One region of the Lacimicrobium alkaliphilum genome, then DNA from elsewhere that is predicted to be linked to it. Evidence: predicted binding sites of a transcription regulator. Region 1 holds the regulator's gene; each other region holds the start of a gene.
What was found. The regulator sigma-54, encoded in region 1, starts transcription at its own class of promoters, with help from an activator protein. The targets are predictions, from matches to a motif close to GTTGGCACGNNNNTNGNNT.

Region 1 (7,467 bases):
GTTGGCCGGGTAATGAAAAGGCACCGGCCCATCGGCTTTACCTCCGAGAAACTGCTGCACCAGCTCTGATTCATGCTGCCTTATCTCTTGAGGGGTACCCTGACCAATGATTTTTTTATCAGCCAGAATGTATACATAGTCCGCTATGGACATGACTTCTTTGACATCGTGAGTGACCACAACACTGGTGAGACTAAGCGCATCGTTGAGGGCCTTAATGAGTTTCACCAGCACCCCCATTGAGATCGGATCCTGACCGGCAAATGGCTCGTCATACATAATCAGTTCCGGATCCAGTGCAATGGCTCTTGCCAGTGCAGCCCGCCTGGCCATGCCCCCTGATAGTTCACTTGGCATCATTTGCGCAGCACCACGCAATCCAACAGCCTGAAGCTTCATTAATACCAGGATATGGATAAGACGTTCGGACAGATCAGAATGCTCCCGTAACGCGAAGGCCACATTATCGAATACGGTCATATCAGTGAACAATGCACCGCTTTGAAACAACATGCTCATCTGGCGGCGAACCTGAAACAACCGGCTGCGTGTCATACCCGGAATCGACTCATCCTTAAAACGAATATCGCCACTATCCGGACGCAGTTGCCCGCCAATCAGCTTCAGTAAGGTGGTCTTTCCTATGCCGCTGGGTCCCATAATGGCTGTGGTCTTTCCCTTTGGGATGGTGACAGAAATATTGTCATAAATCTGTTTATCCCCCCGAGAAAAGCTCAAATTTTCGATCTTTATCAGGTCTTCCATTCTCTAATCCGGTTTTCTGGCTGTTGTTCGCTCAGGCAGCCTGTTGTGTGGCGTATTGTACTGTTTTTCAAGGGGCAGTGAAAAAGTTAAAAAGTAATAAGTTGTGTTCTAAATAATGAGACAGTCCAACATGATTAACGGATAGGCTTAGTAAAGAGTGACAAACCCGGGAATCGTTCAATAGCGAACCTGATGAATTGTAAACGATAGCGTTTACTTTTTCAATTTGCTTTACCTTATCACTGATTTTATTGCCACTTGGCTCTGGCATAGGCAAAGCCACGGGTATTTGCGACAATCACAGGCATCCAATGGCTGACCCATTTATCTATGCCAATCACACATAGTGTTATCTTCATTGTCGGTTTGCTGGTACTGAGTTGGAGCGCAGACCGTTTTGTCACCGGGGCTGCTGGGCTGGCGGCCTGTTTTGGCATCCGGCCGATGCTGATCGGCATGACCATCATGGCCATGGGCTCTTCAGCGCCGGAGATTCTTGTGGCCATCAGTGCGTCTTTATCAGGCAAGAATAACCTGGCCATAGGTAATGCTATCGGCTCCAATATTGCCAATATCGGGCTGGTGCTGGGTATGACTGCCATGCTCAGACCCCTGCAGGTGGCTTCTGTAACGCTGAAACGCGAAATGCCTGTGGTACTGGCTGTGTCTGTGATTGCTGCTTTTTTACTGGCCGACAGTTTTCTTTCCCGCACAGAAGGTGGCCTGCTTCTGGCCGTATTCGTCGCCACTATTGGCGCGCTGATAGGGTTGTCTTTAACCGCAGGAAGCAGTGATCCGCTGGTTCAGGAACTTACTGCAGAGGTCAATACACGTCACAAACCAATTAACTATCTGCTGTGGCTGTTGATCGGTATGATACTGTTGCCGGTGAGCGCCCACTATATGGTAGATTCGGCTTTGGCCATTGCCCATTTCTATGGGATCAGCGATCTTGTGATTGGCCTGACCATCATCGCTATTGGCACCAGTTTACCGGAATTGGCAGCTTGTATCGCAAGCGTGCTTAAAAAAGAGCAGGATTTGGCCCTTGGCAATATACTTGGGTCCAATATTTTTAATATACTGGCGGTGCTGGCGATGCCTGCCCTGCTCTCACCGGGCAAAATTGATCCCCAGGTGATACACCGGGACGTGCCAGTGATGTTATTACTGACAGGCTTGCTGATCTTTTTCAGCTTTGCCATCAGGGGTAAAAGACGAATTGAAAACTGGCAGGGTGGATTGCTGCTGGCGGCATATATCGCGTTTCAGGTCAGTTTATTATAAAAGAATCAGATAACAGATGAGCCATACAAAAACATTATACGGTACTATGCCCACCGCTTTATTCACGCAATTCTCACGGATAGGGCTGCTGGTTTGTGACGTTGATGGCATATTTTCCGACGGCCGCATCTACATGACTAATCAGGGCGAAGAAATCAAAGCCTTTCACACACTCGATGGTTACGGCATTAAGGCCATTCTGAAACAAGGTATCGATGTGGCAGTAATCACTGGCAGGCATTCACAGATAGTGCAAAGCAGAATGTCAGCACTGGGTATCCGGCATATTATCCAGGGTGCAGAAAACAAAATGCAGGCCATGAGTGAAATACTTGAGCAAACCCCCCACAGAAAAGAACATATCGCCGCGATGGGTGACGATATGCCCGACCTCGGCATGTTTGAACTGGCGGCACTGAAGATTAGTGTTCCCCACGGACATCCTTATATTAAGAAACAAGCCAATTATGTCACACAAAGATCCGGTGGTTTCGGTGCGGTCAGAGAGGTCTGTGATATGCTCCTGCAAGCGCAACATAAACTGGAAGACATCCACGGTAGCAGCACATGAAGCGCATCTATATCAGCATTGGCTTGCTGTTCTTACTGATCCTCGCCACGAATAACCTATGGTGGCTGGAGTCTGAGCCACAGGAAGCTGAACAGCAGGATGAAGCCTTCCTGCAGCCTAACTATCTGGCGTCCAATATGCAGACCAATCTGTACAATGAGCAAGGCCTGCTCGCCCACAGTATCCATGCCAACAGCATGGAACATTACGATTTGCTTGGTTTTACTCTGTTTCAACAGCCTCAGTACAAAATTTATGTCGCTCAGGATGAAGCTCCCTGGGAAGTAACAGCAGAGCAGGGAACGCTGTATGAAGACAACCGAATTCAACTGGAAACGAATGTACAGATTACCAGTCAGGACAAAGATGGTTTTATTCGTACCGTCACCACCAGTTTTATTGAAATTGATTTGACCGCTAAGACCATGATGTCAGATCAGAGCGTAACCATCTCAGGTGACAATTACACTATCAGCGGCAATGGCTTCTCTGCCGATCTGACCACAAAACAATTTGAATTACTGGACCATGTGCAGACAATTTATGGCAAAACGATTTAAGTTTCTGATCCTGGCGCTATTGAGTTTCAATGTCGCCGCAGTGAATGAAGATTTCGATCAGCCGATTAAAGTAAAATCTGAGTATCAGTCGGCTGACGGCATTAAAAAGATCTCTTTTTTCCGTGAAAACGTCAACATTACCCAGGGTAGCCTGGTGATCAACGCAGACGAAGTGGAAGTCGATGCCGGCAAAGGCAAAGGCAAAGAGACCTTTATTGCCCGGGGTACACCTGCCAGCTATGAGCAAACCATGGAAGATGGCAGCCGCATCCGCGCCGCTGCCGAATATATTGAATATCAGGTTGAGGGCCGTACCCTGACATTGAGTGGCAATGCAGAACTGCATCAGAACAGCCACAGCGTGCGCGGTTCATCCATTCAGTTCAATATGGAAAAAGAACAGTTGATGGCGCAGGGCACTGACGAGGAAGATGGTCGGGTAATGACGATCTTTCAGCCCGAGGATTTAAGTGACACCAAAGAAGAGCAACAGCCCGGCCAGGAGCAGCAGGACTGATGTCAGTATTAAAAGCACAGCACCTCGCCAAGTCCTATAAAAGTCGCCAGGTGGTGCAGGATGTCAGCCTGGAAGTGGCCAGTGGCCAGATTGTGGGTCTGTTAGGCCCTAATGGTGCCGGTAAAACCACCTCTTTTTATATGATTGTGGGTCTGGTACCCATGGACAAAGGTCAGATTTTTATTGATGACCAGGAACTGACTCTCGAGCCCATGCATGTTCGCGCCAGGGCCGGTATCGGCTATCTGCCCCAGGAAGCTTCAATTTTCCGTAAGCTGACGGTTTATCAGAATCTGATGGCGATTCTTGAAACCCGTAAGGATATCAATCAGCAGCAACGGGAAGAGGAAGCCGATGCACTTCTGGATGAGTTCAATATCAATCATATTCGCACCAGCTCAGGGATGAGTTTGTCTGGCGGTGAGCGCAGGCGGGTAGAGATTGCCAGGGCACTGTCTGCCAACCCCCGCTTTATTCTGCTTGATGAACCTTTTGCCGGTGTCGATCCCATATCAGTCAGTGACATCAAGAATATAATCCGCCATCTTCGGGACAGAGGCATCGGTGTGTTGATTACCGACCACAATGTACGTGAAACCCTTGATGTTTGTGAGAAAGCCTACATTGTTAGTCATGGGGAGTTAATCGCCCAGGGAACCGCAGATGAAGTACTGAATAACAAGCAGGTCAGAGATGTATACCTGGGTGACCAATTCAAGCTATAGTTAGAGAAAATGCCGTGCGGATATTTGTATGAGAACAGAAGCCGGAATACCCGTAACCAAGGCCCTCGGAACCAGAATAAGAAGTAAATGAAGCCTGCATTACAGTTAAAATTCAGCCAACAACTTACCATGACGCCTCAGTTGCAGCAGGCGATTCGCCTGTTGCAACTGTCCACGCTGGATTTACAACAGGAGATCCAGGAGGCGCTGGAGTCTAATCCGCTGCTGGAGACAGAAGAATCTGCCGATCAGAATACGGAAGAGCGCCGCGATGCCGACAGCCTGAATGGTGAGTCCAACGAAGCCAGTAACAGCAAAGACAGTGACAGCATCGAAACCGGCGAAGCCCTGGAAAAGCAGGAGTTGCCCGAAGATCTGCCGATGGATACTACCTGGGATGAATATTACAGCGCCTCATCGGCACCCGGTTCTTCTGCGGTCAGTGCCGCCGATGACAATATCTATCAGGGGGAAACCTCGGACAGCATTCAGGATCATTTGCTCTGGCAAATGCGTCTGACCCATTTCAGTGACACCGACCAGGCCATTGCCATGGCCATTATCGACTCTATTGACGATGTCGGTTATCTGACCGTCACCACTGAAGACATCCTGCAAAGCCTGGACAATGAAGAAGTAGAACTGGATGAAGTAGATTGTGTACTTAAACGCATTCAGATGTTCGACCCTGTTGGCGTCGGCAGTCGCAGCGTACAGGAATGCCTGCTGGTACAATTACGTCAGTTCCCCCCTGAAACGCCATGGCTGGAGCAGGCAAAATCACTGATCCTCGAATACAGTGATCTGCTGGCCAGCAAAGATTACCGCACCCTGATGCGCAAAGCCCGGCTTAAAGAGGATGAACTGCGTGAAGCCTTACGTTTATTACAAACCCTGAACCCCAGGCCAGGCAGTGCCATCGCTACCAGTGAACCGGAATATGTGATCCCCGATGTATCGGTAGCCAAGAAAAATGGCCGCTGGACCGTAGAACTGAATCCCGACAGCTTGCCTAAACTGAGTATCAATCAGCAATACGCGGCGATGAGCAAGAATACCAGGAACGCCAGCGACAGCCAGTTTATCCGCTCCCATATGCAGGAAGCCAAGTGGTTTATTAAAAGCCTGGAAAGCCGCAATGACACCCTGCTGAAAGTGGCAAACTGTATTGTGCAGCAGCAACAGGGCTTTTTCGAATACGGCCCCGAGGCCATGAAGCCTATGGTGCTCAACGATGTTGCTGAAATGGTGGATATGCACGAGTCCACCATCTCCAGAGTGACCACGCAGAAATATATGCACACACCAAGAGGCATTTTTGAGCTCAAGTATTTCTTTTCCAGCCATGTGGCCACAGAAAGCGGCGGCGAATGTTCCTCCACCGCCATTCGTGCTCTGATCAAAAAACTGGTGGCGGCAGAAAAACCCGCCAAACCCCTGAGCGACAGCAAAATTGCACAGTTGTTGGCCGAGCAAGGTATTAAAGTTGCCCGGCGAACAATAGCAAAATACCGGGAATCCCTGTCGATTCCCCCGTCCAACCAACGCAAAAGCCTGTTATAGGCGAACAAGAGGAAGAGGCATTATGCAAATCAACCTTACTGGACACCACGTTGAAATTACCGACTCTCTTCGAGATTACGTTGACTCAAAGTTTACAAAGTTGGAGCGACATTTCGATCATATCAATAATGTGCATGTGATACTGAACGTCGAAAAGCTCAATCAGAAAGCCGAAGCGACACTGCACCTGCATGGCGCGGAAGTCTTTGCCACTTCCGAACACACTGATATGTACGCCGCTATTGATGGCCTGATCGACAAGCTTGACCGACAGGTGATCAAACACAAAGAAAAGATCAAGCGACACTAAAACTGACTCCGCATGGAAATTAAAGACATCCTGACCCCTGACTGCACCATCTGTGCAGTTCAGGGCACCAGCAAGAAACGCATCTTCGAGACCATCAGCGATGTGGCCGATCAACATCTGCCCGACATTGACCTCGACCCTATTCTTACCAGCCTGCTATGCCGCGAAAAAATGGGCAGCACAGGCATTGGCAATGGCATTGCCATTCCCCATGGCCGCCTGGCCGGGCTGGACAAAGTCATGGCCGTGCTGATCACCAGTGACGGGCCCGTGGCCTATGACGCCATCGACAACCAGCCGGTGGATATTTTCTTCGCCATTTTAGTGCCTGAAGAACAAGCCCAGGGCCACTTGCAGACCCTGGCCACCATCGCCGCCAAACTCAATGACAAGGACGTGGTAAAACGCTTACGCCACGCTAAAACCAATCAGGAACTGTACGAGGCCATAGTGTGAAACTCATTATCATCAGTGGCCGCTCCGGCTCCGGTAAATCCATCGTGCTGCGCTCTCTGGAGGACCTGGGCTACTACTGTGTGGATAATATTCCGGTCAACCTGCTGCCCACCCTCACCCATACAGTGGTGGATGAATACGATCAGGTAGCAGTGAGCATTGATGTACGTAACCTGCCCAAAGATCCCGAAGAGCTGGTAGAGATACTCGATTACCTGCCTGCCACCTGGGAACTGATGATTTTATACTTAGATGCCAGCGACGATGTGCTGATCAAGCGCTTCAGCGAAACCCGCCGTCTGCATCCTCTGTCCAAGCGCAGTAAGTCCCTGACTGACGCCATCCAGTCTGAAGCGGTGTTACTGGCCCCTATCGCCGAACGCGCCGATCTTTATATCGATACCGGTGAACTGTCAGTACACCAACTGGCCGAACTGGTGCGTGAACGTATTCTGGGCAAGAAAAGCTCGCGTCTGGTGCTGGTATTTGAGTCCTTTGGCTTTAAACACGGTATTCCTAAAGATGCCGACTACGTATTTGACGCCCGCTTTCTGCCAAATCCCCACTGGGAACCAGAGCTCAAACACCTGACCGGGTTAGATCCGCAGGTAGAAACCTTTCTCGGCTCACAGGCCATCGTCACCAAATTTATCTGGCAGATACAGAATTTGATCTCCACCTGGCTGCCGCATCTCGAGCGCAATAACCGCAGT
Region 2 (7,467 bases), 940 kb from region 1:
TAAATGGTAGTGATTCTTGTTGGCACTTCGTTTTGGGCTTAAACGCGGGCTTGCCAAATTTAATTCATACAATTGTTTGAATCTTGCTAAGGTTTATGAAATTAATAGGCTTAGCGAATAACAAGAAAATTTCTGACGGAGCAATTATGCAGAACAAGTGGATGATATACGGTGCCAATGGCTATAGCGCGGAGTTAATTGCCAGAGAAGCAAAAAAACGTGGTATGACACCGGTATTGGCAGGCCGTAATAAAGAGAAGGTTAATGCTCTGGCAAAACAACTTGGACTGGAGGCGGTGATTGTCGATCTCTCAGAAGGGCAAAAATTGCGTGAAAGTCTCAAAGACATGACACTGGTGCTGCATTGTGCCGGCCCTTTCTCTGCTACGCACAAACCTATGCTGGAGGCCTGTATTGACACCTCCACCCATTATTTTGATATTACCGGCGAGATTGCGGTGTTTGAACATGCCCATAGTGCTGAGGTGAGCCAGCGCGCCAAAGAGGCAGGCATAATGGTTTGCCCCGGTGTGGGTTTTGATGTGGTACCAACAGACTGCCTGGCGGCAAAACTGAAACAGGCGCTGCCTGGTGCGACGCATCTTGAGCTGGCGTATAAGGCTGCCAAACATCTTAGTCCGGGCACCGCAAAAACCTCTGTCGAGAGTATGGGAGGGCTATGTCAGGTTCGTGAGAATGGCAGCATTAAAGGTATTTACTCTAAAACCCGGCAGATCGATTTTGGTGAAGGCGAGCGCCTGGCCATGACCATTCCCTGGGGGGATGTCAGTACGGCTTATCACAGTACCGGCATAGAAAATGTGGCGGTGTATGTGCCCGTGCATCCCAAAACGGTGGCAAAGATGCACAAAATCCAGAAATGGCGCTGGTTCTATGGTTTGTCTTTTGTGCAGAATATGACTAAAAAGCAAATCGAAAAGAAGATCTCCGGTCCGGACGAAAACCTGCGTCAGGCCAGCCCGACCTACCTTTGGGGGCAGGTATGGGATGAGCAGGGCAATAAGCGTACCGCCCGTTTTACCACGCCTAACGGTTACGACCTGACTATTACGGCGCCTCTGGCGATGGTCAGTGCGGTGATAAATGGCGAAGTAAGCGCCACAGGCAGTATTACGCCATCACAGTTAATGGGCGAGGACTTTGTCTGGAGCCTGCCAGAGGTTACCCCTCTGGAGTGGGTAGATGCCTAGTCTGAGAAAAATGGTATACCAGGCGCATCGGGTGCGCCTGGGTTTATCACCTGATTTCTAATCTGTTATTCAGGTCAACTCGGCGTGGTTGTGGATGATATTGAAAATATCTTTAAAGCTATGGGCTGTGATATTCGTATTCTGAGGGATTTTCATTGCCCTCAGAATTTCCCGAATACAGATGACCCCGCACAGTTGATCCTGCTCATCCACAACCATCGCAAACTCTTCATCCAATTGTTGCATGGTATGGAGTAGTTCACCGACTGTGGCTGACTCTAATTCCTGGTATCGGATACCCTTTAACTTTTCTCTGGGAATCATCATGTCTTCGGCGTTGAGCTCAGTTCTTCTGAGGCCTTTGCATTCGCAGGTGATCAAAACCTTGCGGCTACAGAGATCGGCATAGCTGATTAACCCTATGATCCCTGAAGGACTTTGACTCACCAAAGCGTACTTGCTCTGGTTTTTCTGCATGCGGAAAACAACGTCATCGATTCCGGCATATTTATCCACGATCAGGGGGGAAGCCCCGCAGAAGGTGTTGAGTAAAGAAGATACCGGGCTTTGTAAGTCCAGCACGGGGGTAGTATGTTCTGTGCAGTATTGACCAATCTTATCCAGACCCAGCGTTTTCAATTTTTTATACAGCATTTGTTGTCTCCAACCAATTCAAGCAGCGTATCCCGGGCAGTCCGACAGGCAGAGAGTGGCGGTCCCCCCGGGGGTAATTAGTACTTATCTGTGACGCTGCGGTGGTGGAGCCCTGGGCTGATAGCCAGGAATATCATGCTGTTGATGGGAAGTCTGTGCGACAGATATCTGCCAGAAACTGTCAAAACAGGGAGGATCTGTGTTGAAGCTGACATTGATATCATCAGTGTCAGGCTCTTCTTCAGCCCATGTAAGGTGGCTTTGCACCGGATCCTGCTGCAGTGCTTTGCTGGCATCGGCTAATCCGCTGCTATTGACCGGCTCAACATATAACAGGCATACCCAGGCACTGAGGCTTAATAAGAGCCATTGAGGGATCCGACTGCGGTGTTGGGTCTGTTGCTGCATCATGCCGACGAAATCTGCGGTGTTATTGCTAATATGGATATGGCGGTGAAAAATACAAGCCCTGACAAGTTATAAAGCACAGAGATTAGGGTGATTTACAGTTTTAGTGAACGCCGTCACTGCCAGTTAATCAGGGCTCGTACACCCAGGCCCAGCAGAATAGTCATGGTGGTGCTGAGCAGGGTACCAAGCATCACATACTCGGTAAGCTGACGATCCTGTTGCCGGGTGAGATCACCGAAGCGAAATATGGACTTGGCCGCCAGTAAAAAGCCAATGCCTGCATATTGTTCTAACAAAACAAAAGTCAGGATCAATGTTCTTTCAATCAGGCCAATAACGTGGCCGGCACTGGGCAGACTGCTGTCGCTTTCGGTATGCCACTTCTTCAGTGCCATGGCAATCATGAAGGAAAACGGACGCAGAACAATCAGATAAGCGCTTAACAGCAGCAGCGTGTTGAGGTTGAGCAGGTGTTGCCAGAAGTATTCTGTAAGCTGCCAGGCCTGAGATGTCTGCAGCCATATCCATATCAGCACCAGCAGGTGCAAGATCTGATCGAGCACAAAAAAATACAGATTTCTTGGACAGTAGGATTTTATCAGGTCGATGGCGTAGTGGCTCAACCCCAGCACGATTGCCAATATTAACGGCTGAGTCAGAGTAAAACCCCAGCCATACCAGGTTTGCCAGCATACCAGTATCAGCAGAGATAAAGATGCGTGCAGCAGCCCATGATAAATCAGCTTTATCGAGCGGTAATGGCATTGCTGTCGATCCTTTATCCAGCTTAGTGGCTGGAAATAGAAGTCCGCCAGCAGGTGACCAATCAGCAAAGCAACGAGTAACAGTAATTCATCCATGAAAACACCTTTTAAAGAGTTGTTGGCTGTGCAGAACAAATTCCTGCAACAACTGATAATGACCCTGATTCAGTAAACGGGTGGCATTGACCCTTGAGCTGTCCAGACGCCGGGCAATGGCCTGATGACTATTATCGGCCAAAGTAAAGTATTCATACAATGCACAGGCCTGTCTCTTACTGATTTGGCTGATAAGGGTGTCGGCAAATTGCAATAATAAGGGCATATGAAACTGGTATTGCTGATTCGAACTGTTAATGCTCAGGCGCTGCTGGGTAGTCATATTGTCCAGCCCCTTACCGGACAGGGTGAAGGCCTCTCCTGTAGCGGTTTTGATATCGGCTCTGGGATTACTGACACTGCCGAAGCCTGTGCTGATGCGGGCGTCCCACCCATGGCTTATCAGGCCCAGGCGGATAATCAGCATGCCTGATATCGCTCTGTCAGGATCAGGTAGTAATAGCTGAAAGGCATCCCCCGGAAAATATTATAGCGGCCCTGTGCTGTACTGACTGTGGTAAGCAACTGATTCAGCTGATATAACAGGTTATCATACTGCTCAGAAGGGATTTTACCTGAATCTATCAGATCCCCTGTGAGTACCGCATATTCGGCCATATTGTTTTGTCAAAGTGATAAGTGGTCGTATAAAAGTAACCCAAATAGATTACATTGTAAAATGTAATCTAAAACGGTTACTTCAGTGTTTATCCCCGGCTTGAACAACAGTACTGGATATACAGAATAGAGTGTCGAAATATTTAACAAGTGATCGCATTGAACAACATAAGTTATTGATAAATATGGCTGGCATGTTATTTGCTTTAGTTTTGGTGACTGTAAAATTGTTTTAAGTCTTAACGAGGTACTCAAAGATGTCTGTCACCAAATTATGTCGTATGGGATCTGTTTTGGGAATAACCCTTTTGCTTAGCTTTACTGCAAAAGCCACTCTGATTTCTGCTGATTTTCGTACTGAAGCAAACCTGCCTGACTACCGGAATGGCCTGCCACTGATTTATGAAACCCTTGGTCAGTCCATTGGGGCCGGTGCAGAACTGAATAATACCCATTTTGTGCAAAACCCGGATAACTGGAGTGGCGGTGTTGTATGGATGGATTTTGATGCTGCGACCAATATTCTGACCCTTGATTCTCAGGATTTGTTGGACTTCCAGATTTTTGATGCCTGGATAAGCAATATTGTTTTCTCTCAGCCCGGGCAAAGTATCACAGGCATCAGTTTGCTGAGCGATGACCTTACCGATGTAGGAGTTGTTCCCGGTTTGTCTTTTACTGCCGACAGTCTGCATATCAGCTACGATAGTATGCCGGACATTTTTAACTTTACAGGTGGTAGTGCCACGTTCCAGATCGAGCTTGGCGAGACAGATGTTGTCGCGGTGCCAGAGCCACTGCCGTTAACCTTGTTGGGCTTAGGCTTAGTCGGGCTCGTGCTGACACGCAGAAAGCAGACAGCTAACTGATTGAGGCCCTGATGTTGGCCTGACCTGAGTGCTGTAAAACAGAGAAAGCCAGATAGAAACTCTATCTGGCTTTTTTAATGGTCGTCAATAAGCTGTTTTACGCTGCCTGTTTTTTGAACAGCTCTCTGAATACCGGGTAGATATCTTCCACATCGCGGATATGCTTTATGGCGAAGTTATCGAACACACCGGTCAGGCTTTCATATTGGCGCCACAGACTCTGGTGCTGACGCTGGGTAATTTCGATATAGGCGTAGTAGCGCACCACCGGCAGTAGTTTGTTCACCAGTAGTTCGGTGCACTGTGGTGAGTCATCGGCCCAGTTATCACCATCTGAGGCCTGAGCGGCATAGATATTCCATTCGTTACTGGGATAGCGAGCCTGAATAATCTCATCCATCAGCTTCAATGCACTGGAGACGATGGTGCCGCCGGTTTCCTGTGAGTAGAAAAATTCGTGTTCATCCACCTCTTTTGCCTGGGTGTGATGGCGGATATACACCACCTCTACATTTTTGTAGGTGCGGGTCAGAAACAGATAGAGCAGTATATAAAAGCGCTTGGCCATATCCTTAGTGGCCTGATCCATGGAGCCGGATACATCCATCAGGCAGAACATCACTGCCTTACTGGTGGGCAGAGGACGTTTTTCAAAATTGCGAAAGCGCAGGTCAATGGCATCCAGAAACGGCACTTTGGCGATACGGGCCTTGAGCTCGGCGATTTCGGCTTCCAGCCGGGTAATGTCCAGTTGATGATCATGTTTATCCTTTTTCAGGGCTTCAAGCTCTTCTTCCAGCTCACGCAATTGGCGACGTTTACCTCCGGTTAAGGCGATACGCCGGGCCATGGAGCCGCGCAGGGAACGAATAATATCCAGGTTGCTGGGTACGCCGTCGGTTTTAAAACCGCTTCGATAGGTTTTGTACTCAACCAGTTTGTCCAGTTGCGTCTTTTTCAGGTTGGGCAGGGCCAGATCTTCAAACAGCAGATCCAGATATTCGTCTTTGGAAATCTGAAATACGAAGTCGTCTTCCCCTTCGCCGCTGTCTGAGGCTTCACCCTCTCCGCTGCCACCGGACTGGCCGCCCAGTGGGCGCTGAATACGATCTCCCTGACTGAACTGATCGTTACCGGGGTGTACCATATCCCGCTCGCCACCCTTACCGGTGTGAAATATTGGTTCCCTGATATCCCGGGTGGGAATATTAACACTCTCGCCCGTTTCCACATCAGTGACACTGCGTTTACTGATGGCATCGGAAACCGCCTTTTTTATCTGCTGCTTATAGCGGCGGATAAAACGCTGACGGTTGACCGTACTCTTGCCTTTGCTGTTCTCTCTTCTGTCGATAAAGTGCGCCATACTGCTCTCCTGTGCACCTTAAGATGACTTGCGAACGCGCAGATACCACTCACATAACAACCTGACCTGTTTTCTGGTATAGCCTTTTTCGGTCATACGTTTGACAAAATCATCGTGTTTTTGCTGATCTTCCGCGCTGCTCTTGGCATTAAAGGAAATCACCGGCAGCAAGTCTTCGGTGTTGGAGAACATTTTCTTCTCGATGACGGTGCGCAATTTCTCATAGCTGGTCCATGCGGGGTTTTTGCCTTTGTTATTGGCTCTGGCACGCAGCACAAAGTTAACGATCTCATTGCGAAAATCTTTGGGGTTGCTGATCCCTGCGGGCTTTTCTATTTTCTCCAGCTCGGCATTCAGGGCTTCACGGTCAAATAACTGGCCGGTTTCCGGGTCGCGATACTCCTGATCCTGGATCCAGAAGTCGGCATAAGTGACATAACGGTCAAACAGGTTCTGTCCGTACTCTGAATATGACTCCAGGTAGGCGGTCTGGATCTCTTTGCCGATAAATTCCACATATTTGGGGATCAGATAACCTTTGAGAAACTCTTTATAACGCTCGGCAGTTTCAGGCGGAAACTGTTCCCGTTCAATTTGCCGCTCCAGCACATAAAACAGGTGTACCGGATTGGCGGCCACTTCCTGCGCATCGAAGTTGAATACCTTTGAGAGGATCTTAAAGGCAAAACGGGTACTTAATCCCTCCATGCCCTCATCGACACCGGCATAGTCACGGTATTCCTGATAAGACTTGGCTTTGGGATCGGTATCTTTAAGGCTTTCACCGTCATACACCCGCATTTTCGAATAAATGCTGGAGTTTTCCGGCTCTTTAAGCCGTGACAGCACAGTGAACTGAGACAGGATCTCCAGTGTGCCGGGGGCACAGGGCGCACCACTGAGCTCACTGTTTTCAATCAGTTTGCGGTAGATTTTCTGCTCTTCGGTCATACGCAGGCAGTAAGGCACTTTGACGATATAGACCCGGTCCAGGAAGGCCTCGTTGTTGCGGTTATTGCGAAAACTCATCCACTCAGATTCATTGGAGTGGGCCAGAATAATGCCGTCGAAGGGCAGGGCAGAAAACCCTTCTGTGGGGTTATAGTTTCCTTCCTGAGTCGCTGTCAGTAATGGGTGCAGCACCTTAATCGGTGCTTTGAACATCTCAACAAATTCCATCAGTCCCTGATTGGCTTTGCACAGAGCGCCGGAATAGCTGTAGGCGTCAGGATCATTCTGGGCAAACTGCTCCAGTTTGCGGATATCCACTTTACCCACCAAAGATGAGATGTCCTGGTTATTGTCATCACCGGGCTCGGTTTTGGCGACCGCTACCTGATCCAGTACTGACGGGTGCATTTTTACCACGCGGAACTGCGACACATCGCCGTTGTACTCATGCAGTCGCTTTCTGGCCCAGGGTGACATAATGGTTTTCAGATAGCGGCCTGGAATGCCGTATTCCTTTTCCAGAATCT
Region 3 (7,467 bases), 460 kb from region 1:
AGCAAGAGGTTCCGGCGCTTCCGGCTCAGCCAGTTGCTCATTGAGCAGGGTTTCAATATCAAGATCCGACTCCTGATCCTCGTCCTGCTCCATGGACTCGAGCATTTCATCAAAATCAGAAGATTCAAGTTCATCCAGCAGTTCGTGATCCGAATTCGCTTCCTTGTCCTGCTTGCCCTGTTCATGGCTTTGAAGCCAGTCACCGAGATCGGGTAATTCGTTAAGCTCTTTCTCCAGCTCGTCATCAACCTGTGATTCTTTTTGCTCAGTACGCTCAGACTCACTCTGCGAGGCCTCAGTATCAGTCACCTCATCATCGGTATCAGGCTCATCCTTATTCTGCTCTAAGACCTGGTCAAGCTCTTCAAACTCATCAGAAGCATCATCAGCCAGATTCTGTTCATTCTGCTCAAATTCGGCTTCGAGCATTGCATCCAGTTCCTGTTGCGAAGCCTCATCATCTTCGTCAGCCTTATCTTCAGTGTCCTGTTGCTCTGTTGTATCCGCCTGCGCTGTATCAGGCGCTTCCCCATCGGTCACTGCTTCTTCAGCAGCTTCATCCTCTACAGATTGTGAAGCCGCGGCTTCCTGATCATCCGGTTCAGCATCTTGTTCCGATGTGCCAGTTTCATCCTGCTGTTCAACAGTATCCTCTGGCTGCTCATCACTACCCCCGGTAGCCAGCTCTTCAAGTAATTCATCTGACAACTCGTCCTGCGCATCAGCCTCAGGAGACTCATCTTCTGCCGCCTCTTCTCCTAATTCTTCGAGTAACTCATCGGAAATAGTGTCCTGAAGGTCAGCCTGCTCCTCAGATTCATCCCCTTCATCTGACAGCTCTTCAAGCAGTTCATCAGAAAGCTCGTCCTGCATGGTGTCAGCCTGTTCCAGCTCACCCAGCAGATCATCAGTCAGTTCATCCAACTGCTGATTTTTAGTGGTAATTTCCTGATCCAGTTCGCCGATCAGCTCATCGCTGAGCTGCTCTGATTTTTCCAGCTTTTCGACAAAATCATCGGACTCATCATCGGATTCCTGAGTATCTTTGGATACCGGTTCATCCAGTAATTCATCAATACTGATTTCCGGCTTTTCATCTTCGGTGCTGTCCGCATCTGCACCTGTATCGGCGTCGGCAGAGAGGTCGTCTTCATCCGGCTCTTCCAGTTGCTCAAAATCATCTGCAACCTCGTCTTCCGTCTCTGGCTCAGCGGTTTGTTCGTCCTCATCATCCAGCTCAGACAAGTCGATGGCCTCATCGTCGTTGTCTTCGGCAAATAAATCATCAAGGTCGTCCTGTTCCTGAGAGCTTTGTTCATCTTCCTCACGCTCTGGCTGTTCTTCCTCTTCCTTATCTTCTGGCACCAACATCTCGTCGGCAAGATCGTCGAAATTCTCCAGCTCATCTTCCAGCGCCGCATCCAGAGACTCTTCTAATTCATCAGTAAGGACATCATCGAGTAATTCCTCACCGAACAGGTCGTCATCATCCTGATCCGGCTCATCGAAATCATCGGACATCTCTTCGGTCAGCGCATCGGACAGATCATCCATCTGATTGTCTTCAGCAACAGCAGCCGGTGCCTCGCTCTTGTTAACTGGGGCGGGTTCTGAGGCCGGCTCTGACTGACGGCGTCTGAGCCACATAAACAGACCGCCAAGCAGCAACAGTGAAGGGATAATACCGGCGGCTATCTTCAGTGCCGGATGCTGATACCAGGCCTTTTGTTGCTCTTTAGCCTGTTGCTGTTCGGATCTGGCCAGTAATTCGTTCTGCAGCGCCAGTAACTGGCCCATTTGCTGCTGAATCTCACCTTCCTGACCAATACGATTACGCAGTTCTTCAATGTCTTCATTGACCGCATCCAGACGGCCATAAACCCGTTCATTGTCATCCAACAAGGCTTGTACGGATTCAATTGAGGCAGAAATTTGCCGCCTCAATTGCTCAAATTCGTTACGGTTTTGCCTGTCAAGGTTCTGAAGTTGTGCCTCCAGTGCCTGACGAGCTGCGGATAGATCCTCTGTACTGGCAACCTGCTTGGCGGGTTTTATATTGACTGTCTGCCCCTCTGCCCCGCGGGCCTCCCGCCAGCGTTGTTCATCCTCTTCTGCTCGACGTTGTGCCTCATCCGCATCGATGCGGGCAATGTACGCTTCGCTCGGAAGTCTGAGCACAGAGCCATCGATCATCAGATTCAGGTTTTGCTGTTCAAAGGCGTCCGGATTGAGTTCATAGATGGCGGCCATGACCTGGTAGATACTCAGATCATTATTCTGGCGATAACGGCGGGCGATGCTCCAGAGGGTATCACTGGACTCGATGGGCCCATACTCGACCCCGGAATACTGGCGATCGGAATGTTTCGGTCCTTTAATCTGAACCTGCTGAAAATCAGAAGCCCACAGAACAGTTGACGACAAGTAACATGCCAAACCTACTATCAGCAATTGTCGCATTCTCATAGTTGTCCTTGTCGCCCCGAAAAAGAAAAATAAACCTGGGTTCAGGCTTCTCAGTTATATATTTTTATAAGTAAACCGGCACTCAGCACATCGCTTACGCAATTCTGTCATTGCTTTGGCTATCTCACAGAACCCAGCAAATAGCGTTCCAACAGGAACTATAAACCAGATGGTTTAGCTGATCCATAAAGCCAAGGGTATTGATTACTTAAAATTTCATTACATATCACATATCGGCAACAATGAGTTTTCATTAAACCTCACCCATATCAGGAAACGCCCGGAGCATTTCAGAACAGCTTCAGTTGGTCCGCACAGCGGGTGAGCTACATGGACGTTGCGCACACTAAAACGCCGGGAGCGTTTCAGGACAGCTTTAGCTGGCCTGAAAGGCATTGGGCAGGGATGCCCAATGCAAAAGTAACTGGCACACCAGGGACGGTGTGTCATACCTGCAGGGACAGCCAAACTATCTGCTTTACTGGAGAGTTTGAAGATATATAAAAATGCCAGTCAGCTTAACTGACTGGCATTACGGCATCTGCCGGGCTTAGTACGAAATAGTCCTGATTACATATAATCGCGGATCAGCACTTCTGCTATCTGGATACTGTTGGTGGCCGCACCTTTACGGACATTGTCCGACACGACCCACAAATTGATGCCATTGGGATGTGACAGATCCTGACGAACCCTGCCCACAAATACCTCATCCTTACCACTGGCATTACCCACCTGAGTCGGGAAATCAGCTGGGTCACGCATCAATACCACCCCCGGCGCATTTTCCAGCAGGTTTTTCACTTCTTCAATATCAATCGGCTGACGGGTTTCCAGATGAATTGCTTCACCATGGCCGTAAAACACCGGTACCCTTACTGCAGTAGCGTTAACACGAATGCCCTCATCACCCATGATTTTCTGGGTTTCCCAGTGCATTTTCATTTCTTCTTTAGTGTAATCATTCTCCAGAAACACATCGATCTGTGGGATCGCGTTAAAGGCAATCTGACGACTAAAGGCGCTGGGCTTAATTTCCTTTGAGCTGAGCAAATCGGCGGTCTGCCTGGCAAGCTCTTCCATCGCCGTCTTGCCGGCTCCGGATACCGACTGATAGGTGGACACATTAATGCGATCTATACCCACCGCATCCTGAATGGGTTTAAGCGCCACCAGCATCTGAATCGTCGAGCAGTTAGGGTTAGCGATAATATTGCGATTACGAAAATCCGCCAGGGCATGGGCGTTCACCTCAGGCACCACCAGCGGGATATCCGGCTCATAGCGATACTGGGAGGTATTATCGATGACCACACAACCAGCCTCTGCCGCCAGAGGTGCATATTTAGCCGAGACACTGCCCCCTGCAGAGAAAAAGCCAAGCTGTACCTGTGACCAGTCAAAGTTCTCGGCATCCTCTACCTGCACATCTTTGCCCTTAAAGCTCACCGTACCACCGGCAGACCGCGCACTGGCCAGAGGATAAAGTTTATTGATCGGAAAATCTCTTTGCTCAAGAATTTCAATCATATGTTGGCCAACCAGGCCTGTGGCACCTAAAACGGCAACATCAAAAGCACGGGACATGCGGGTCATTCTCCTATGAGGTGTAAACAGAAAATCCGAGGCCTAAGATTGCCTCTGTCATCGCTGAATTTCCAGTGCTAACTGCAGCACAAGCAAATTCTCTTCTTATAGCATAGTGCTTGCGGATATATTCAAACTGCCCGGGCGTGGTAACCCGAGCCCGAAAGTCCGCATCATCCCGGCGAATATCATAAATCGCAAAGACCAGTTCACCCAGTGCTTGTTGTGAGGGCAGAGAACGCTGAAGTGCCAGTTCACTGACATCGGGTTTTGGCAGAAAATCCGCCAGTTTATGCACCACAGGCTTATTAAGCAGCCCGGCCAGATGCTGATAGAGTATTTCGGTACCACGGGCCTTCCCCTCAAGGGTATGGCCGGCAATATGGGCTGTGCCCAGCTGAGTGTAGGGCACCAGCTCAGCACAAATATCCGGCTCATTTTCCCATACATCCATTACCAGCAGCGGCTGAGAGCCTGCACGACACAGGTCAAGCAAGGCCTGATTGTCCACCACTTCACCACGACAGGCATTGATCAGCAGTTGTTGCTGATCGAGGCTCGCCAGCAGAGTGCCATCAAACAGATGGCGTGTCGGGTAAGGACCGGTTTCTATTAGCGGCACATGCAAGCTGATGATGTCGCAGGCCATGATGTCGGGCATATCCACAAAGGCACGCCGGTCACCGGACTCAGCCAGTGGCGGGTCACAAAGCAGATAATCCACACCCAGTGCCTCTAATTTTTGGCTCAGCGCTGTACCCACCTGCCCTGCGCCGACTATGCCAACTCGCTTTTCGCTCAGTTGCCAGTTAAATTTTTGCGCCTGGGCGAACAAGGCACTGATCACATACTCAGCCACCGCCTGGGCATTGCAACCCGGTGCTGCTGACCAGGGGATGCGGCGGTGATCGAGATAATCCGTGCCCAGATGATTAAAACCGGCGGTGCCGGTGCCCACAAACTGCAGTTTTTCACATTTGCCAATCAGGGACTGATTGACTGTAGTAGTGGAACGCACCAGCAGAACATCGGCATCCTGAATGTCTTCAGGTTTAACGGAGCGGCCGCTGAAAAGGCACACTTCACCCCAGTCACAGAAAAACTCTGTGGCATAGAGCAGGCTGTCTTCGCAGTATATTTTCATTTCGTTGGCAGTAACACAATGAGGGGCGCTATTCTGCCTTATCCGAAAGACACAGGCAAAGCAGTTTAGAATGGATATTGCCGGGCGTGTTGCCCGGCAAAGTGTTACTGATTTACGTTAATTCAGGCGGTGGCGCCGCGGCTTTGCCTGGAAGGATTGCGGCTACGGCCGTTACCGGCATAAGCACCATTGCCATTACCGTTACCACTTCTGGCCCTTCCTGCTGGTCTGTTGCGCCCCTGATTTGTGCGCGGCCGGCTGACCTCTGGCTCAGGTTTGGCATTCGGATCAGGTTCAAAACCGGCGATAACCTCTCTGGGCAACTGACGTTTAAGCAAACGTTCAATATCCCGAATCAATTTATTCTCGTCGATACTTAACAAGGAAACCGCCTTACCCTCATTACCCGCACGACCTGTACGACCAATGCGATGTACATAATCTTCCGGAACATTAGGCAGTTCATAGTTGACCACATGAGGCAGATGATCGATATCCAGCCCCCTGGCGGCGATATCGGTGGCCACCAGCACGCGCACTTTACCGGATTTAAAATCGGCCAGCGCGCGGGTGCGGGCACCCTGGCTCTTGTTGCCGTGAATAGCCGCTGAGCTCAGACCATCTTTATCCAGTTGCTGCGCCAGGCGATTGGCACCATGTTTAGTACGGGTAAATACCAGTACCTGCTGCCAGTTTTCAGAACCAATCAGGTAAGAGAGCAGCTTGCGCTTGTTACTCTTATCAACCGGGTGAATGATCTGCTCGACGGTTTCTGATGCCGTATTCCGGCGGGCCACTTCGATCAGTACCGGGTTGTTCAGCAGACCATCGGCCAGGCGCTTGATTTCGTCGGAAAATGTCGCCGAAAATAACAGGTTCTGACGGGCTTTGGGTAATAATGCCAGCACCTTTTTAATGTCATGGATAAAGCCCATATCGAGCATACGATCCGCTTCATCCAGTACCAGAATTTCCACCTTCGACAGATCCAGGGTTTTCTGGCCCACATGATCCAGCAATCGCCCCGGTGTTGCCACCAGAATATCCACACCCCGGCGCAGTGCCGAGATTTGCGGGTTGATACTGACACCGCCAAAGATCACTGCACTTTTCAGCGGCAGGTTCTTACCATAAGCACGCACGCTTTCGCTCACCTGCGCCGCCAGTTCACGGGTAGGAGTTAGCACCAGCGCCCGCACCGGGCGCTTGCCGTCTTTGGGCGTTGTTTCGCCGAGGCGTTGCAGCAGCGGCAGAGTAAAACCGGCGGTTTTACCGGTGCCGGTTTGCGCGCCCGCCAATACATCGCTGCCTTTGAGAATTTCGGGAATGGCCTTGGCCTGAATAGGGGTAGGCTGAGTGTAACCCTGCTGGGAAACGGCACGCAAAAGTTCAGCCGAAAGGCCGAGTTCGTTAAATAACATAAAGATAGTGTCCTTGACCTGCCTGTTCATGTCTGTGACATGGATACGGTCCGAGGCAGGAGATTCAGATGTCTGCGGGAAAGATTCACAAGACAGGAGTGCCGACCGAAGGGCACCAAAATGAGCGCGCACTCTAACAGTAAAACCCCTCGCTGTCTATATAATGTCGGCAGGACCGGGCAATAAGACTCAATCCGTGAACTAACCTGTCAGCACTTTTTCGATAAGTGTTTATTGACTCAGTCATAAAGTACGAAATTTACCCTACAAAAGGTTTCTTGTGTCTGCTAACCTTTCACCTTGTTAAATATATGATAATAATATTTTATTAAATTAACATTTGAAAGGTTAAGTATCACATGCAATCAACTACGCGTTCGCCACTCGGTAAACTCCAGTGTCTTCTGCTTATCATGCTGATTATAAGTAGCGGCCCGGCACTCTCTCTCGAGCTTACAGGCATTACGAACTCCCACGATCCTTCTACATTAATCCGTGATCAGGACACCTATTTCCAGTTCACAACGGGAAATGGCGTATGGTTCAGCCGCTCAACCGATCTAAAGCACTGGGACAACCCGGGCACCATTTTTGGTGCCGGCTGGCCGAGCTGGATCAGCAGTGCCGTGCCTGAATTTGAAGGGCATTTCTGGGCACCCGATGCTATTCAGATGGGCGACTACTTCTATGTCTATTACTCTGTATCAACCTTCGGCAGTTCCCGCTCCGCGATTGGCGTAGCGCGCACTCAGTCACTGAAAAATCCGAACTGGCAGGACATCGGCATGGTAGTGCAATCTCATGGTGGTGCCGATGAAATCAATGCCATTGATCCGGCCCTGTTTCGCG
Region 4 (7,467 bases), 880 kb from region 1:
TGAAATGCGCAGACTACGCAGGCCCAGACGCGCCCGGTTTTGCTCCAGAAAATGTCCTGCCAGCAGCAACACATCGTTACCCCGCTCACGCAACGGTGGAATATGCACCGGATACACTGACAAACGATGATAGAGATCGGCACGAAAATCACCGCTTTTTACGCACTCTTTTAAATGCCTGTTGGTCGCAGCCAGGACCCTGACGTCTACTTTTCGTGGCTTATCAGCTCCCAAGCGCTGGATCTCTCCATTTTGTAACACTCTTAATAATTTGGCCTGCACCGTCAGAGGCAGCTCTCCCACCTCATCGAGTAATAAGGTGCCGCCATTGGCAGCCTCAAACTTACCCGGTCGCTCAGAGTGAGCCCCGGAAAAGGCCCCTTTGACGTGCCCGAACAGCTCACTCTCAGCAAGCGATTCCGGCAAAGCAGCGCAGTTGACATGGATAAGGGGTTTTTGATGACGGCGTGAGTGCTGGTGCAGACGGCGGGCAAACAACTCCTTCCCGACGCCGGTTTCGCCGAGCAACAATACCGGCAGCTCCGAGTCAGCCACCGTATCCAGCTCATTCAGGATACTCGCCAATGCCTCACTACGGCCGACAATCTCTGCATCTTCCTCGCCCGGCAAGCCAGGTTCGAAATTACCAATGCGGGATTGGCGAAGACTGCGATTCTCAGCTTCGAGTACCGTAATATGGATGGCTGCCTCGATCAGCAATTTGAACTCCAGTAAATTCTGCGCTGCCTGGGTGTTAAAGGTTCCGGCCTTGAGGGTATCAAAAGTGATCACTCCCCAGGTTTTGCCGTCCTGCTCCACTCGCATCCCCATACAGTCATGCACCGGCAATGGTGAGCCTGCCAGTTGATCCAGCAAACCGTCATAGGGATCGGGCAGTGCACTGCTGTGCTCAAAACACACAGGCTGTTTTTCGCTGGTAAGAATAGTCGCCAGTCGGGGATGTTGTGCGGGTAAAAACCGTCGTCCCATGGCTTCTTTTACCAATCCGGTGGCGGCGACCGGTTTCAATATCTCCATGTCCAGCCTGAGCAGGACCACAGCGCCACAATTGAAATGGGCTTTTAGGGTACGCACCAGGCGTTCAAGACGCATCTGCTCAGGCAGGCTTGTGGCCAGATCCGCCACTAACATTTTATCCAACATGGTATTTAACACCCCGCAAAGGTAGATAAGACCCTTATTAAACTGGGTTAAAAATACCATGAGTCAGTAATAAGTCAATAAATTCATAGAGATAAGTGTTGGCATCAGTATTGCGATGGATAGAACTGACAGCAGTACTGACGGAACTGATAGTTCTGCATACAGCGCACTTTTAGTTCAGGGCAAGCCCTGTTGTTCCACTTACCCGGAGTATCACAATATGCAAAACACACTCTATTCCCTCTCAGGGACAGAATTTTACCTCACCACAGATAACGGAGAGCCGGTTCATGGGTAAGTATCGTCGTCTGTGGTTTATTTTAATTGCGGTGTTGGCTGTCACTTTTACACTGCTCGCTTATTTTGGCAGTGAGGTTTACCGTCAGGCACCGCCGCTGCCTTCGCTGGTGATGACCGAAGATGGCCACCAGCTGATGACTAAAGAGACGATTCTGGATGGTCAGACTGCATGGCAATCGGTTGGGGGGATGCAGCTCGGCTCCATCTGGGGGCATGGTGCCTACCAGGCCCCCGACTGGACCGCCGACTGGCTGCACCGTGAACTTGAAGCCTGGTTGCACATCGCCGCTGAGCAGGAGTTTTCCCTGCCTTTCAACGAATTGAACGAGGAACAGCAGGCACTACTGCTCCTGCGTCTGAAACGGGAGTATCGCACTAATACGCTGGATGAGAATGACGTTATCACCCTGTCAGCACGCCGTGCTCAGGCCATTAGCGACGTCGCCGGCTACTATGACAAGCTGTTCAGCGACCATCCCGATCTGAAATCCAGCCGTGAAAGCTTTGCCATGAAAGAAAATACCCTGCCAAGCGCTGAGCGGCGGGCAAAAATGGCCAACTTTTTCTTCTGGACCGCCTGGGCAGCGTCTAGCGAACGCCCCGGCTCCAGTGCCACCTATACCAATAACTGGCCCCATGAGCCGCTTATTGACAATGTGCCAACCAGCGAAAACCTGCTCTGGTCTGTTGCCTCTGTGGTGTTGCTTATCGCCGGTGTCGGTGCTTTGGTTTGGGCCTGGGCCTTTTTACGTAAAGAGGAAGAAGAAACTGAAGCGCCACAACAGGATCCCATCAGTCTGGTAAGCCTTACCCGCTCGCAAAAAGCGCTGGCCAAGTACGTTTTTCTGGTCGTGGCATTGTTCACCTTTCAGGTATTCCTCGGCGGCTTTACCGCGCACTATACCGTTGAAGGTCAGGAGTTCTATGGCCTGGATGTGTCCCAGTATTTTCCCTACTCACTGGTCAGAACCTGGCATATCCAGGCTGCGCTGTTCTGGATCGCCACCGGCTTTCTCACTGCAGGCTTGTTTCTGGCGCCAATCATCAATGGCGGTAAAGATCCAAAGTGGCAGAAGCTCGGTGTCGATGTGCTGTTCTGGGCACTGGTGGTCGTGGTTGTCGGTTCCTTTGTGGGTAATTATCTGGCCATTGCTCAGATCATGCCGGAAAATCTCAGTTTCTGGCTTGGTCACCAGGGTTATGAGTTTGTCGATCTGGGCAGACTGTGGCAAATCGGCAAGTTTACCGGCATTGTATTCTGGCTGGTACTGATGCTGCGCGCCATTGTTCCGGCATTAAAGCAGGAGGGTGACAAAAACTTACTGGCACTGCTGACCGCCTCTGTTGTTGCCATAGGTTTATTTTACGGTGCCGGTTTCTTCTACGGTGAACGGACTCATTTATCGGTAATGGAATACTGGCGTTGGTGGATCGTACACCTGTGGGTCGAAGGCTTCTTCGAAGTGTTCGCCACCGCTGCACTGGCTTTTATTTTCTGCTCCATGGGGCTGGTGTCCCGTACCATGGCCACCACCGCCAGTCTGGCTTCGGCGTCATTGTTTATGCTTGGTGGCGTTCCCGGCACCTTCCACCACCTGTATTTTTCCGGCACCACCACGCCGGTGATGGCGGTAGGGGCCACTTTCAGCGCGCTGGAAGTGGTACCTCTCGTGGTACTGGGCTACGAGGCCTTTGAAAACTGGCGGCTGAAACAACGGGCGCCCTGGATGCAAAAGATCAAGTGGCCGATGATGTTCTTCGTTGCCGTTTCCTTCTGGAATATGCTCGGAGCCGGGGTGCTGGGCTTTATGATCAATCCTCCTATTGCGCTCTACTATATTCAGGGCCTGAACACCACCGCCACCCATGCCCATGCCGCACTGTTTGGCGTGTATGGCTTCCTGGCGCTGGGATTTGCCTTGCTGGTACTTCGTTATATCCGCCCTACCCTGCAGTTTGATGAAAAACTGATGAAAACCGCCTTCTGGTGGCTTAACGGCGGTCTGGTACTGATGCTGTTTACCAGCTTACTACCGGTTGGCATTCTGCAATTCCAGGCCAGCCTTGAGTATGGCTTCTGGTATGCCCGCGGCGAAACCTTTATGCAAACACCACTATTGCAGACGCTGCGCTGGATAAGAACCATCGGTGATGTGATCTTTATCATCGGCGCACTTGCAGTGAGCTGGCAGGTGGTAAAAGGCCTGATGAACCGGGAAGAAACGCTGGAGACTGATGAGCTCCTGCCCACTCAGGAAACCTTATAACCCTGTGGGTGGGGCTTATCAGGCCTCACCCGACTTCTGCCGGAGGAAACACAATGAAATATCAAGCGATCACCAACCTCGCAAATGCCTTACTGGTCTTTGCTGTACTGGCAATGCTGGTGACAATCTGGGTTGGCTATATCAGACCAGATGAATTCAGTATAGCCGTGCAGATCACCGCTCATATCAGCCTTATTTTTGCCGCAACAATGTTGAAAATTGCCTACGTGCTGCGGTGTATCGGTCGCTACGAACGCAAGCTGGAGGTCTGAATGATTATTGCAAAACTAAAACATCTGCTTTGTGCAGATCTGTACAAAAAAATACGCCAACTGACGGCTACCGCTGAACATCAACAGTTACGGGCTGACAGGCTGGCCGCTGAACTGGAGCAGCATCAGTCTGATACCCGCAAACTAAAAAGCAGTCTGATGGAGCAGCAGGAACAACAGGCGATACTGGCTCGTTTTGCCGCTTCACTGGACGGTTATCACCGCAGCTTTAGCACACTGCAGAGCTTTTTAGCTCAGGAACGCCACGGCCTTGAGCAACTCGGGTATTACTTGCATGGCCTGGATGATCGCCTGACGGATATGGGGATTCGCGACAGTCTGATTAAAAGTGCTCTGCTGGCTGAAATTGAGTTGGCTAATATCGAAGAGTTTCAGTTAATGGTGATGGTACAGCGGATGGTTCTGGGTCATATCGAAGCCGATGAGCGACAGGTTGTATCGGTTGAGGAATGTGGTATTGGCCGCTGGTACTACTCATCATTATTTCAGCGCTATTTTGGCGCCACCAGAGAATTTCAGGCCCTTGAGACACCACACCAACAAGTGCATGAATTTGCCCTTCAGGCACTGCAAGCCTTTCGGAACAATGATCCCAGAGTGGTCAGGGCCTGTTTGCTCAGTATGGAAAATGCCAACCAGACGATGTGTCAGTTGATTGAGAGAATGACGAACAACCTGCTCAGTACCAGCGCTGCCCCGTCAGCCAATACTCAGGTAGCCTGAGCAGGGGTAACTCGGCTAAACTGAGTAAGCATATAATTGAGTTGAGGTCAGAAGGAAAAAGCTTGGACTGGGTTCGCGTATTGCACTGGAAAATACTGGCTGTCGTCTCTCTGCTACTGGGACTGGCCGGCATTCCCCTTCCCGGTTTGCCCACTGTGCCTTTTATACTACTGGCAGCCTGGTCGGGCAGTAAAGGCTGGCCGCAACTGGAAAACTGGCTACTGGAACACCCGAGATTCGGCAAGGATATCGCCAACTGGCGTCGCTATGGTGCCGTATCCCGACGGGCAAAATACCTGGCCAGTGGAATGATGCTATTCAGCACATCGTTACTTTGGTTATCCGACTCGCCGCGCTATTTGCAGCTGACAGTGACTCTGATTCTTATGGCTGTGGCGCTATGGCTATGGCGACGACCTGAAACAACCAACACTACAGATTAACCTGGTGCTGATATTTTCAGGACGCACTCCAAAAAAGCACGAAAAAGCTAATTTCACCACAGAGTCACAGAGAACACAGAGGTATTAACGGTTTAGCCCCTTTACTTCTCTGCGTTCTCTGTGCCTCTGTGGTTATTTCTTTTTTACACAATCACCATTGGATGAAATTAATGGCAGGAGCCGCAGCAACTGCCCTCACCTTCAGTGCGATTTACAAACAGGATATTGTTCTCCAGATGGATATGCTCCATCAGGTCTTCTTTAAGCTCCTTTAAACCCACATAAAGTGCTGTCCAGGTGTTACAGGCGCCCGGGGGCAGCTCCAGGTTGCGCGCAAGGGCCTGCATCTTTTCCAGTGCCTGACCATGCTCAAGATGTTCTTCCTCCATCACCGAAATTGGCCCGGAAGGAAAGATATCTCTGACCAGCATAGGGAACAGGATCTGTTCTTCTTTTTGCATATGGTTTTCCAGCTCCTGATACATGGCTTCAAGATGATCGGCCAGACCATGAGGGCAATCATCGCTGTCACCATGAACATGTTCGACACGACGGGCCAGCCGGATAAGCTCTGGCAGTTGTTGACGGTGTTTCTGATGAAAATTCTCAAAAACATGCGCCACCAGTTCCGGATTAGACGCCTGTTGCCATTGTGGTTCCGGTGAGGCGGTATTCATCAGTTGCACCAGCTCAGCCACAACCGGGGCGGGATCCTGCTCGCGCTTTTTCAGCGCATCGCCCAGCGTTCGCTGTCCGCCGCAACAAAAATCCAGCTTATAGTGATGAAAAATACGGGTCGCACCGGGGACTTGTGTCGCCAGGCTGGCCAGAGATTGGGTTAATATTTCCATTACAGCTCCAGTAGTAGTCGAAATAAGGTAAAAGTTGTGTTGCGGAGCAATGCTCCGCAATTGCTGAAAATTTATTCAGGAAACAGTTTTTCAGAGACCTATTTGCAATAGTGCAAGAGCAATACCATAAATATCTTATTGTTTTTAAAAATAAAAAATGAAAAAAGGTATTATTCACCCTTATAGAACCGGGTTTCTATAACCCTCAGGGTATATTTAACCCTATTATCACTCCGCTGACCGGCTTAAATTCAGGCGTGTTAAGTGCGACTCGTACGGTGCCACCAGTTCAATACAGCTCAGTCCCCGCAGGTCGTCCTTTACAGGCTCTCCATTGGATAACAGTTGTTCAAGATAATCACGGCTGAAATCATCATTATGAAAATACAGGGGTAAAGAGGATGAGCGGAAATGACAACTGCAATGATGGTTGCTGCCCGTCGCCATTAACCACCTGAGCATGTCCGTTGTGATGAGCGGCATATCTGCTGCCACCATCATTACATGACGCTCAGGGTCAAAAAAAGCCGCTGCATGTATTGCTGACAGCAGACCATGACTGGGGTAAATATCGGGAAGCCGCCCTTGTTCGAAGCAGTTTTCATTGATCTGTACCGACTCAATCCCACTTTGCATCAGTAATGAGCGGGCTTTGTTAATTTCTCTCTGGCCCTGTTCACTCTGTCGCCAGGCCCGTGGTGTCAGCTGTGCCACAATCACCCCAACTGGCTTCATTCTTTTTTACCTGTCAGTCACAAAGCTCCAGTCTAATCATCAGCATATGCTCCGGGCCATACGCCAGAAGAGTTAGTTGGTTATTTACTGTGGGTATTGCCTTAGTGCCAGTGCGGCGTTACAAATAGAAAACTCACAACAGTAAAGGCCACGCATTGAGTCAGCAACTTACACCTCAGCAAGCCCTGCGCTATAACCGCCAGATCCTGCTGCCGGGCTTTGATCTGCCCCGCCAGGAACAACTGCTCAACGCCAGGGTACTGATCATCGGCGTTGGCGGCCTTGGATGCCCTGCGGCGCAGTATCTGGTGGCTTCGGGTGTTGGCCACCTGACCCTGAACGATAATGACGAAGTGGCACTGAGCAACCTGCAACGGCAGATTCTTTTCAGCGAACAGGACCTTGGCCAGAACAAGGCCACAGCTGCGCTTGAGCGGCTTAAACAACTTAACAGTGACTGCCGGCTTAGTGCACTGACTACCCGCCTGGACGAGCCGGCCCTTGAGCAGCGTGTTGCTGAACAGGATATGGTGCTCGATTGCACCGATAACCTGGCCAGTCGCGATTTAATCAACCGGGTCTGTGTTAATCAGAGCAAGCCTTTAGTCTGTGCGGCGGCGATCCGTATGGAAGGCCAGCTGTTCAGTTATATTCCCTCTCAACATGGCCCCTGTTACCATTGCCTTTCCCA

Region 2: AT746_RS07360 (PEP-CTERM sorting domain-containing protein) is a predicted target of sigma-54. The motif match lies at 3,943-3,961, and genes of this name have one in related genera.
Region 3: AT746_RS05150 (FimV/HubP family polar landmark protein) is a predicted target of sigma-54. The motif match lies at 2,601-2,619, and genes of this name have one in related genera.
Region 4: AT746_RS07080 (nitric-oxide reductase large subunit) is a predicted target of sigma-54. The motif match lies at 1,262-1,280, and genes of this name have one in related genera.

What each region holds. Positions count from the first base shown of each region.
Region 1 is NZ_CP013650.1:681,300-688,766, reverse strand. It holds gene mlaF (phospholipid ABC transporter ATP-binding protein MlaF) at 1-765, opposite strand, end outside; gene AT746_RS03270 (calcium/sodium antiporter) at 1,096-2,052, shown strand; gene kdsC (3-deoxy-manno-octulosonate-8-phosphatase KdsC) at 2,069-2,623, shown strand; gene lptC (LPS export ABC transporter periplasmic protein LptC) at 2,620-3,183, shown strand; gene lptA (lipopolysaccharide transport periplasmic protein LptA) at 3,167-3,700, shown strand; gene lptB (LPS export ABC transporter ATP-binding protein) at 3,700-4,425, shown strand; gene AT746_RS03245 (RNA polymerase factor sigma-54) at 4,513-5,988, shown strand; gene hpf (ribosome hibernation promoting factor) at 6,011-6,298, shown strand; gene ptsN (PTS IIA-like nitrogen regulatory protein PtsN) at 6,311-6,754, shown strand; gene rapZ (RNase adapter RapZ) at 6,751-7,467, shown strand, end outside.
Region 2 is NZ_CP013650.1:1,621,001-1,628,467, forward strand. It holds gene AT746_RS07330 (saccharopine dehydrogenase family protein) at 147-1,211, shown strand; gene AT746_RS07335 (CBS domain-containing protein) at 1,281-1,865, opposite strand; gene AT746_RS07340 (hypothetical protein) at 1,950-2,276, opposite strand; gene AT746_RS07345 (DUF3307 domain-containing protein) at 2,390-3,136, opposite strand; gene AT746_RS07350 (hypothetical protein) at 3,129-3,563, opposite strand; gene AT746_RS07355 (hypothetical protein) at 3,557-3,754, opposite strand; gene AT746_RS07360 (PEP-CTERM sorting domain-containing protein) at 4,048-4,623, shown strand; gene AT746_RS07365 (YeaH/YhbH family protein) at 4,721-5,989, opposite strand; gene AT746_RS07370 (PrkA family serine protein kinase) at 6,008-7,467, opposite strand, start outside.
Region 3 is NZ_CP013650.1:1,136,986-1,144,452, reverse strand. It holds gene AT746_RS05150 (FimV/HubP family polar landmark protein) at 1-2,424, opposite strand, end outside; gene AT746_RS05145 (aspartate-semialdehyde dehydrogenase) at 3,037-4,053, opposite strand; gene AT746_RS05140 (4-phosphoerythronate dehydrogenase) at 4,067-5,197, opposite strand; gene AT746_RS05135 (DEAD/DEAH box helicase) at 5,320-6,618, opposite strand; gene AT746_RS05130 (family 43 glycosylhydrolase) at 6,978-7,467, shown strand, end outside.
Region 4 is NZ_CP013650.1:1,558,430-1,565,896, reverse strand. It holds gene norR (nitric oxide reductase transcriptional regulator NorR) at 1-1,164, opposite strand, end outside; gene AT746_RS07080 (nitric-oxide reductase large subunit) at 1,455-3,731, shown strand; gene AT746_RS07075 (hypothetical protein) at 3,785-4,003, shown strand; gene AT746_RS07070 (CZB domain-containing protein) at 4,004-4,747, shown strand; gene AT746_RS07065 (YbaN family protein) at 4,810-5,190, shown strand; gene ytfE (iron-sulfur cluster repair protein YtfE) at 5,358-6,041, opposite strand; gene AT746_RS07055 (NTP transferase domain-containing protein) at 6,270-6,776, opposite strand; gene AT746_RS07050 (HesA/MoeB/ThiF family protein) at 6,932-7,467, shown strand, end outside.